Regions from separate parts of the Mesorhizobium sp. M0618 genome, predicted to be linked through region 2. Evidence: predicted binding sites of a transcription regulator. Region 2 holds the regulator's gene; the other holds the start of a gene.
The links. Region 2 encodes HrcA, which represses chaperone genes, less so after heat shock. Its sites were predicted from a motif close to GTTAGCACTCNCNNNNNGNGAGTGCTAAC; they were not measured.
Positions count from the first base shown of each region.

Region 1: a site for HrcA is predicted at 2,078-2,106, ahead of groES (co-chaperone GroES). Genes of this name have one in related genera too.

Region 1 covers NZ_JAMYQH010000013.1:13,253-17,961, reverse strand. The annotation lists gene NKJ04_RS15530 (adenosylmethionine--8-amino-7-oxononanoate transaminase) at 1-748, shown strand, start outside; gene bioZ (3-oxopimeloyl-[acyl-carrier-protein] synthase BioZ) at 745-1,728, shown strand; gene groES (co-chaperone GroES) at 2,159-2,455, shown strand; gene groL (chaperonin GroEL) at 2,519-4,186, shown strand.
Region 2 covers NZ_JAMYQH010000053.1:15,911-20,619, forward strand. The annotation lists gene NKJ04_RS32570 (LysE family translocator) at 1-430, opposite strand, end outside; gene NKJ04_RS32575 (PQQ-dependent sugar dehydrogenase) at 542-1,894, opposite strand; gene NKJ04_RS32580 (hypothetical protein) at 1,993-2,190, opposite strand; gene hrcA (heat-inducible transcriptional repressor HrcA) at 2,215-3,297, opposite strand; gene rph (ribonuclease PH) at 3,496-4,212, shown strand; gene NKJ04_RS32595 (VOC family protein) at 4,397-4,709, shown strand, end outside.

The sequences.
Region 1 (4,709 bases), on a different contig from region 2:
GCGCGAGCAAGAGACGCTGGATCGTTTAGAGGCTGTGACCCGCGATCGACGAGCCGCAGCCTTAATCGTCGAGCCGCTGGTGCTGGGCGCCGGCGGCATGCTGATGTATCCGGCTTCAGTTCTGGCCGAATTGAAGAAGATCACTGAGGCCTCCGGCACGCTGCTGATCGCCGACGAAGTGATGACCGGCTGGGGGCGGACCGGAACCATGTTCGCCTGCGAGCAGGCATCGATCTCTCCAGATATCCTGTGCACCTCGAAAGGCCTGACCGGCGGCGCCATCCCGCTGGCCGTAACGCTTGCCACCGATGCCATCTTCCAGGCTCATTATTCCGAGGACCGGAAGAAGACATTTTTCCATTCGAGCTCCTACACTGCCAACCCGATTGCCTGCGCGGCAGCACTTGCCAATGTCGAGATCTGGCGGGACGAGCCGGTGGCCGAGCGCATTGCGGCCTTGAGCGCAATGCAGGCCACCGGGCTTCGACGCTTTCGCGACAACAGCTTCTTCACCGACTGCCGGGCGACCGGCACGATCGCGGCGCTCGACCTGCGAACCGGTTCCGCAGGTTATCTCGCCGAGATCGGACCGAAACTGCGCGCTTTCTTCCTCGAGCGAGGGCTACTTGTGCGCCCGCTCGGCAATGTCCTCTACCTTCTGCCACCCTATTGCATCACCGGCGACGAGCTCGAGCGACTCTATGACGCCATTGAGGAGGCGGGCGAACGCTTCGGGTCCAGGCCATGAGCAAGTCGTCGCGCATTCTCGGGTTTGGCCATCATGCGCCTGGGCGAAAGGTGGCGAATGCCGAAATCGAGAGCAATCTCGGTCTTGATCCAGGCTGGATCGAAAGGCGTACCGGGATACGGTCGCGCTTCTGGGCAACCGACGAAGACACGCTGTCTGGTCTTGCTGCGCAGGCCGGCGACATGGCGCTGGCGAACGCCGGTATTGCGCGCCACGACATCGGTCTGCTGTTGCTTGCCACCTCGACGCCCGACCATCTTCTGCCGCCGAGCGCGCCGCTGGTCGCACACAAGCTTGGCCTTGGCAGCGCAGGCGCGGTGGATCTGACAGGCGCCTGCGCCGGCTTCATCTATGCGCTGATGTTTGCGGACGGATTTACCCGCCTGCACGGCAAAGCGAGCCTTGTTATCGCCGCCAATATCCTCAGCCGCCGCATCAATCCAGCCGAGCGCGCAAGCTCGGTCCTGTTTGCCGATGCCGCCGGCGCCCTGGTGATCGGTCAGTGCGATGATGCTGATCGGGGCATTCTCGGTGCCTCGGTGGCTTCGGACGGCTCGCGATACGGGCTGATCCAGATTCCCGCAGGAGGAAGCAACAAGCCGTTCCACGGTGACCTCGATCTCGCGCAAACCCGAATGAGGATGACGGACGGCCGCGAAGTGTTCGCAAAGGCCGTCGAGATGATGACCAATTGCTCGATAAGCGCGCTAGCCGCTGCCGGAGTGCGGCCACACGATCTCGGCCGGTTCGTGCCCCATCAGGCCAATACTCGGATTTTCGACGCGGTCGGGAGGAACCTCGGCATCGCGGACCAAGCAATTGTCAAGACGATTGCCGAATACGGCAACTCTTCGGCCGCGACGATCCCGCTGTCGCTCTCGCTCGCCAACCAGACGGAGCCATTCCAGCCTGGAGAGAAAATCCTTCTGTCGGCGGCGGGTGCGGGTCTCAGCGGCGGCGCTCTCGTGGTTGGAATCTAGCCGGCCGGCTCACGCGCGCAGGACTGGTCATGAATGGGAATAGGGCAACAGAACCAATGCCAAAATGGCCTTCTGAAGCTCGACATGACCGAGCTGACGCAGCACGACCCCGTGCGAGCCTCTGGATGAGATCAAATGCATCACCTGTTGCATCATTCGTGCCATCTGAATAAAGCTCAAATACAAAGGGTGAGCCGCCCCATATATGTCTGATACCCGACATTGTTCACATAAAAGGCTCGATGCTTACACGCTCTTTGCTCTCTTCTCTTTGCTGTCTGCTCTTTTCTCTTTGCTCTTTGCTCTTTCGTCTTGACTAGCAGGAGCATGCGGCTTATCTCATTGCCGCGTTAGCACTCGCTTCCGCTGAGTGCTAAGCACGCTCCGGCAACGGAGAACCGTTCAACATCCGCACCAAGGACATCCAAAAATGGCAAAGTCGAATTTCCGGCCGCTGCATGACCGCGTGGTCGTTCGCCGGGTCGAATCCGAATCCAAGACCGCCGGCGGGATCATCATCCCGGATACGGCGAAGGAAAAGCCGCAGGAAGGCGAGATCATCGCCGTCGGCTCCGGCGCTCGTGACGAAGCAGGCAAGCTGGTCCCGCTGGACGTCAAGGCCGGCGACCGCATCCTGTTCGGCAAGTGGTCGGGTACCGAAGTCAAGCTCAATGGCGAAGACCTTCTGATCATGAAGGAATCCGACATTATGGGCATCATCGGCTGATATCAGGCCTTTCCTTCGCACCATCAAATCTGAATTTCGGGCGAGATGCCCAGGAGTAAAAAAATGGCTGCCAAAGACGTAAAATTCTCCCGCGATGCCCGTGAGCGCATGCTTCACGGCATCAACATCCTCGCCGACGCGGTGAAGGTCACCCTCGGCCCCAAGGGCCGCAACGTCGTCATCGACAAGTCGTTCGGCGCACCGCGCATCACCAAGGACGGGGTCACCGTCGCCAAGGAAATCGAACTTTCCGACAAGTTCGAAAACATGGGCGCGCAGATGATCCGCGAAGTTGCTTCGAAGACCAACGACATCGCCGGTGACGGCACCACAACCGCGACCGTTCTGGCGCAGTCGATCGTCCAGGAAGGCAACAAGGCCGTTGCCGCCGGCATGAACCCGATGGACCTGAAGCGCGGCATCGATCTGGCCGTGACCGAAGTCGTCGCGGCGCTCGGCAAGGCTGCCAAGAAGATCAAGACCTCCGAGGAAGTTGCCCAGGTCGGCACGATCGCCGGCAATGGCGACGAGTCGGTCGGCAAGATGATCGCCGAAGCGATGCAGAAGGTCGGCAACGAAGGCGTCATCACGGTTGAGGAAGCCAAGACCGCCGAGACTGAACTCGAGGTCGTCGAAGGCATGCAGTTCGACCGCGGCTATCTCTCGCCCTACTTCGTCACCAACGCCGACAAGATGGTTGCCGAGCTCGAGGACGTCTACATCCTCCTGCACGAGAAGAAGCTGTCCAACCTGCAGGCGATGCTGCCGGTTCTCGAAGCCGTCGTGCAGACCTCGAAGCCGCTGCTCATCATCTCGGAAGACGTCGAAGGCGAGGCCCTGGCCACGCTGGTCGTCAACAAGCTGCGTGGCGGCCTGAAGATCGCCGCCGTCAAGGCGCCGGGCTTCGGTGATCGCCGCAAGGCCATGCTGGAAGACATCGCCATCCTCACCGGTGGCCAGGTCATCTCGGAAGACCTCGGCATCAAGCTCGAGAACGTCGGCCTCAACATGCTCGGCCGCGCCAAGAAGGTGTCGATCTCCAAGGAGAACACCACCATCGTCGACGGCGCCGGCAAGAAGGCCGAGATCCAGGGCCGCGTTGCCCAGATCAAGCAGCAGATCGAAGAGACCACTTCGGACTACGACAAGGAGAAGCTGCAGGAACGTCTGGCGAAGCTCGCCGGCGGCGTTGCGGTGATCCGCGTCGGCGGTGCCACGGAAGTCGAAGTCAAGGAAAAGAAGGACCGCGTCGATGACGCCCTCAACGCGACCCGCGCGGCCGTCGAAGAAGGCATCGTTGCAGGCGGCGGCGTCGCTCTCCTGCGCGCTTCGGCCGACATCAAGGTCACCGGCGTCAATGCCGACCAGGCCGCCGGCATCAACATCGTTCGTCGTGCGCTGCAGGCTCCGGCCCGCCAGATCGCGGCCAACGCCGGTGCGGAAGCATCGATCGTTGCCGGCAAGATCCTTGAGAACAAGGGCGCGACCTTCGGCTACAACGCCCAGACCGGCGAATATGGCGACATGATCGCCATGGGTATCGTCGATCCGGTCAAGGTTGTCCGTACGGCTCTCCAGGACGCGGCCTCGGTCGCCGGCCTGCTGGTCACCACCGAAGCCATGATCGCGGAGGCTCCGAAGAAGGAGTCGGCTGGCGGCGGCGGCATGCCTGGCGGCATGGGCGGCGGCGGTATGGGCGGCATGGGCGGCATGGGCGGCATGGATTTCTAATCCAGCCCCTATCAACCTACAGCGGAAAGGGCGGCAGCAATGCCGCCCTTTCCTTGTGTGCCGAACATGATCGACAACTTGGAGTGCGTCCCGAGGATCTCGTCAGAATTAGGATCTTGTCCGATCGAGCAATTCGCGGGCTCAACCTGGTCAAACCGGCGCCCCCTACGAACTGCCCGATCCTTGAGGATTCCGCTGCGCGACAATCACGATGATTCATTCAGTTGGTAGCTATAGGCGGTGAATCATGAGGGGCATTGAGGAGCGTGGCAAGGCGCCCATCTCGGCATTTAACCCCATCGAGCGTGATATCCGAGACAATTCTCTCATCGGACCGGCGGCTGGCGTTGAAGGACCCGGTGAATCATCCTGTTCTATAGTGGAGCAGACGCGCTCTGAGCCTCAAGATCAAGCGTTTCCTCCTCTGAGTATCCTTGATCTGCCGCTGGACATTCTCGTTGATATTGCTGAGCGGCTCAGCCCGATGGATCTGCTGAGGTGTCGCACACAAATCAAGAGCTGC
Region 2 (4,709 bases):
TAATGGTTTTCAGGTCGACGATGGTCGGCGTGATGGCGAGATAGAAGATCATCGTCTTCGGATTGCCGAGCGTGACAGTCAGGCCGGCGGCAAAGCTCGACAGCAAGCCGCCCTTGCCTTTTCTGGCCTCGACGGTCTCGGGCGTGATGCCGCTGTTCCAGAAGCGCCAGCCGAGGAAGGCGAGATAGGCGACGCCGAGCCATTTGATTGCCAGGAAAACCATGCCGAAACTCTGTGCAACGATGGCGAGGCCGAGCACCACGGCGGTCAGATAGGTGATGTCGCCAACCATCAGGCCAAAGGACATCGCCAGCGACGAGCGGAAGCCGGAGCCGAGCGCACGGGCGACCAGCGCGGTGATGCCGGGACCAGGAATCGCGGCGGCGATGCCGAGAGCGGCGCTGTAGGCGAGGAATCCGGTGAGGGTCATGGTTGCGGCCTTGCGCGACGCTGCTATCACGGCATCCTATCGCACAAAGCCCGGCGGGCGTGAATTCCCTGAAACTCGGATTCGATTGCACCACGCCTGTGCGAGTTGCGCTCAGGAACGACCGTCGCCATGGGTGACACGCCAGATGGTGCCGTTGCCGTCCTCGGTGACGATCAGCGCGCCATCCAGGGCCACCGCCACGCCGACCGGCCGCCCCCACACCTCGCCGTTTGAGACGACGAAGCCGGTGATGAAATCCTCATATTCGCCGGTTGGCTTGCCGTCCTTGAACAGCAACCGCACCACCTTGTAGCCGGTCCGGTTGCCGCGGTTCCATGACCCGTGCAGAGCGACGAAAGCATCGCCCTTGTATTCAGCCGGAAAGCTCTTCCCCTCGTAGAAGGCAATGTTGAGCGGCGCCGAATGCGCCTGCATCAGCACATCGGGAACGGTCGTTTTGCCGGCAAGATCGGGGCGCGCACCCTTGTGGCGCGGATCCTCATTGTCGCCGATGTAGTACCAGGGCCAGCCATAGAAGGCGCCCTCCTTGACCACGGTCGCGTATTCGGGCGGCACATTGTCGCCAAGCGCATCGCGTTCGTTGACGACGCACCACAGCGCGCCGGTCGCCGGCTGCACGGTCATGCCCGAGCAGTTGCGCAGGCCGGTGGCAACGATGCGGCCGCTCTTGCCATCGGGATCGAAGGCCAGCACATCGGCGCGGCCATCTTCGGATCCCCATGGCGCGCCGAGCGCCTGCGACGCCGCCCAGGCGTCGAGTCCGCCCTTCGGCTCCTGGCCCATGTCCTCGGCGACATTCGATCCCGAGCCGACCGACAGATAAAGCGTCTTGCCGTCCGGCGAAAAAGCGATGTCGCGGGTCCAGTGGTGATTGGCCGGGATGTTGTCGACGATGGTTTCTGGATCGCCGGAGGCCTTCAGGTCGCCATTGCGGTAGGCAAAACGCACGATGCTGTCGCTATTGGCGACATAGACCCATTGCGGGTCAGCGCCTGGCGGATAGAAGGCAATACCATAGGGCTGGTTGAGATTGCCGGCAAAGATGCCGTCCTGCGCAGGCTTCGCACTGCCTTCGGCCAGACGGTAGATGCGGACTTGGTTGGCCTCGCTGTCGGCGACGAACAGGTCGCCATTCGGCGCGACGCGCACGACGCGTGGATTGTCGATGCCCGATGCAACCAGCTCGGCCGAGAACCCCGGCGGCAGTTGCAGCTTCGCGTCTGCCGGCATGTCCGCAACGCCGGCGCTGTTCGAGGTCGACCGGGTGGCATAGGGCTTAGGCAGATCGTCCGGTCTGATCAGGCGGCGTGTGCCCGGCTTGTCCGCTCGCCAGTCGCCGAATGCGGCCGCGCCTTTGAGCACCGGATCGTCCGCCTGCTGGGCGAATGAAGCGGTCGAGAGAAACAGTGCGGCGGAAATTGCGGGGCCGGCAAAACGCATCATTCGGTCCTCCAATGTTTGGGCGTGAGAACAGGAACGAGCGGTCTCGTCGATCGTTCCACGGCACACGATGAGGTGGAGGAAGCTTCCGGTTTCCCGGCTCAGGTCCCGGCGGCGTAAAAATCGTCGTCGAGGCGTTTTTCCAACTCGACGAGGTCAGCCGGCAGCGGCAATCCCATGGCGCGCATTTCCTGCAGTTTTTCACGCAACTGCTCCTGGATCTCGTGCTGGTCCTCCGGCTGGTTGACCATCTCCTCCAGCAGCAGGCTGATCCGGGCCTTGAATTCTTCGAGCGCCATCGTCGTCTCCTCGGTTGGATCAGCTCAGCGCAGCATGCGGGAAATCAGCTGCGCCGTATAGTCGACCATTGGGACGATGCGCGCGTAGTTCAGCCGGGTCGGGCCGATGACGCCGAGCGCGCCGACGACGCGGGCATCCTTGTCGCGATAGGGCGCGACAACCAGCGACGAGCCCGACAGCGAAAACAGCTTGTTTTCCGAGCCGATGAAGATGCGCACGCCCGAGCCCTGCTCGGCGAGGTCAAGCAACTGGATAAGCCCGTCCTGCGTCTCCATGTCCTCGAACAAATGGCGCAGCAGTTCGATGTCGGCCTGGGCGGTGACGTTTTCGAGCAGATTGGCGCGCCCGCGCACGATGAGCCGTGCCGGCAGGCCACTGTCGGCGCCGGCCCACACCGCCAGCCCCTTCTCGACCAGGTCCTGCGACAGCGTGTCGAGCGCGGCCCTGGTCTCTTCCTTGATGCGGGCGATCTCGATCCGCGCCTCGGCAAGCGTTCGGCCGCGTATATGGGCGTTGAGGAAATTTGAGGCCTCGTGCAGTTGCGAGACGGTGATGCCGGCAGGCAGCTCGACGACGCGGTTCTCGACGTCGCCATTCTGCGACACCAGCACCGCCAGCGCCTTGGTCGGTTCGAGCTGGATGAATTCGATGTGCTTCAGCGCCACCTCGTTCTTGGCGGCCAGAACCAGGCCGGCGCCGCGCGACATGCCCGACAGCATCTGGCTGGCCTCGGTCAGCATGTGCTCCAGCGTCGCGCCCGAGCCGGACGCCCGAACCTGTGCCTCGATGGCGCGGCGCTCCTCGTCGGAAAGGTCGCCAAGCTCCATGAAGGCATCGACAAAGAAACGCAGGCCGGCCTGCGTCGGCAACCGGCCGGCCGAGATGTGCGGCGCGTAGATCAGGCCGAGATGCTCGAGATCGCTCATCACGTTGCGGATGGTCGCCGGCGACAGCGAGGACGGCAGGATACGCGACAGGCTGCGCGAGCCCACCGGTTCACCGTCCCTGAGGTAGGAATCGACAATGCGCCGGAAGATGTCGCGGGAACGCATATCGAGCGACTGAAGCGCGGGCGACTGCGAAGCGGGATCGACTGCCTTGGTCATACGGCCAAAAACCTCCGGCCCAACGATATAGACTTACACTGCACCCGCGCAACCCGGTGTCTTTGTGAGATCACCCGGTGTCTGTGTGAGATCACCCGGTGTCTGCGTCAGATCGTCAGGCCATTTTCCTTTGCGCCACGCGTCCCATGCGGTTACAAGCCGGCCAAGATTCCGAAAAATGACAAGAAAGCAGCCTGAATGCGCCCTTCCAAACGCCAATTCGACGAAATGCGTGCCATCTCCTTCGAGCGCGGCGTCTCCAAGCATGCCGAAGGCTCGTGCCTGGTGAAGTTCGGCGACACGCATGTCCTGTGCACGGCCAGCCTTGAGGAAAAAGTGCCTGGCTGGATGCGCAATTCCGGCAAGGGCTGGGTGACGGCCGAATACGGCATGCTGCCGCGCTCGACCGGCGAGCGCATGCGCCGCGAGGCTTCGGCCGGCAAGCAGGGCGGCCGCACGCTGGAAATCCAGCGGCTGATCGGCCGCTCCCTGCGCGCCGTGGTCGATCTGCAGGCGCTGGGCGAGCAGCAGATCACCGTCGACTGCGACGTCATCCAGGCCGATGGCGGCACCCGCACCGCCTCGATCACCGGCGGTTGGGTGGCGCTGTATGATTGCCTGCGCTGGATGGAAGCGCGCCAGATGGCCAGTGTCGCCAAGGTGCTGAAGGACCATGTCGCTGCGATCTCCTGCGGCATCCATGACGGCCAGCCGGTCATCGACCTCGATTACATTGAGGATTCCGCGGCCGGCACCGACGCCAATTTCGTCATGACCGGCAAGGGTGGCATCGTCGAGATCCAGGGCACCGCCGAGGGCGAGCCTTTCTCCGAGGAGCAGTTCGCGGACTTGATGGGCCTGGCCAAGAAAGGCATCCAGCGGTTGGTGAGTTTGCAGCAGATGGCAGTGGCCTGAGGTTTCGAATGCCGAGCCAAGACACCCCCCTCTGGCCTGCCGGCCATCTCCCCCGCAAGGGGGGAGATCAGATGCTGTCTTGGCCTTCGCCAATAGTCAACGTTGCGCGAGAAATGCCGGCGAGGCCACAGCCAATCTCCCCCCTTGCGGGGGAGATGCCCGGCAGGGCAGAGGGGGGTGCCTCGTGATGCCCTCTGCCATCCTTGAATCAGCTCTCTACGTCAGCGACCTGACCGCAGCGGAAACCTTCTACACCGACATCCTCGGCCTCCCCCTCCTCGGCAAGGTGGCCGGCCGGCATCTCTTCTTCCGCTGCGGCCCCGGCGTGCTGCTCGTCTTCAACGCCGAGGCGACCAAAATCCCGCCGGCGTCCGACGCCAGGCTGCCGGTGCCGCCGCACGGCACGGTCGGCGAAGGCCATCTCTGCTTTGCGACGACCGCCGACGAAATCGTGCGCTGGAAAGCGCATCTCGAGGCGAAGAACATCGCTATCGAAA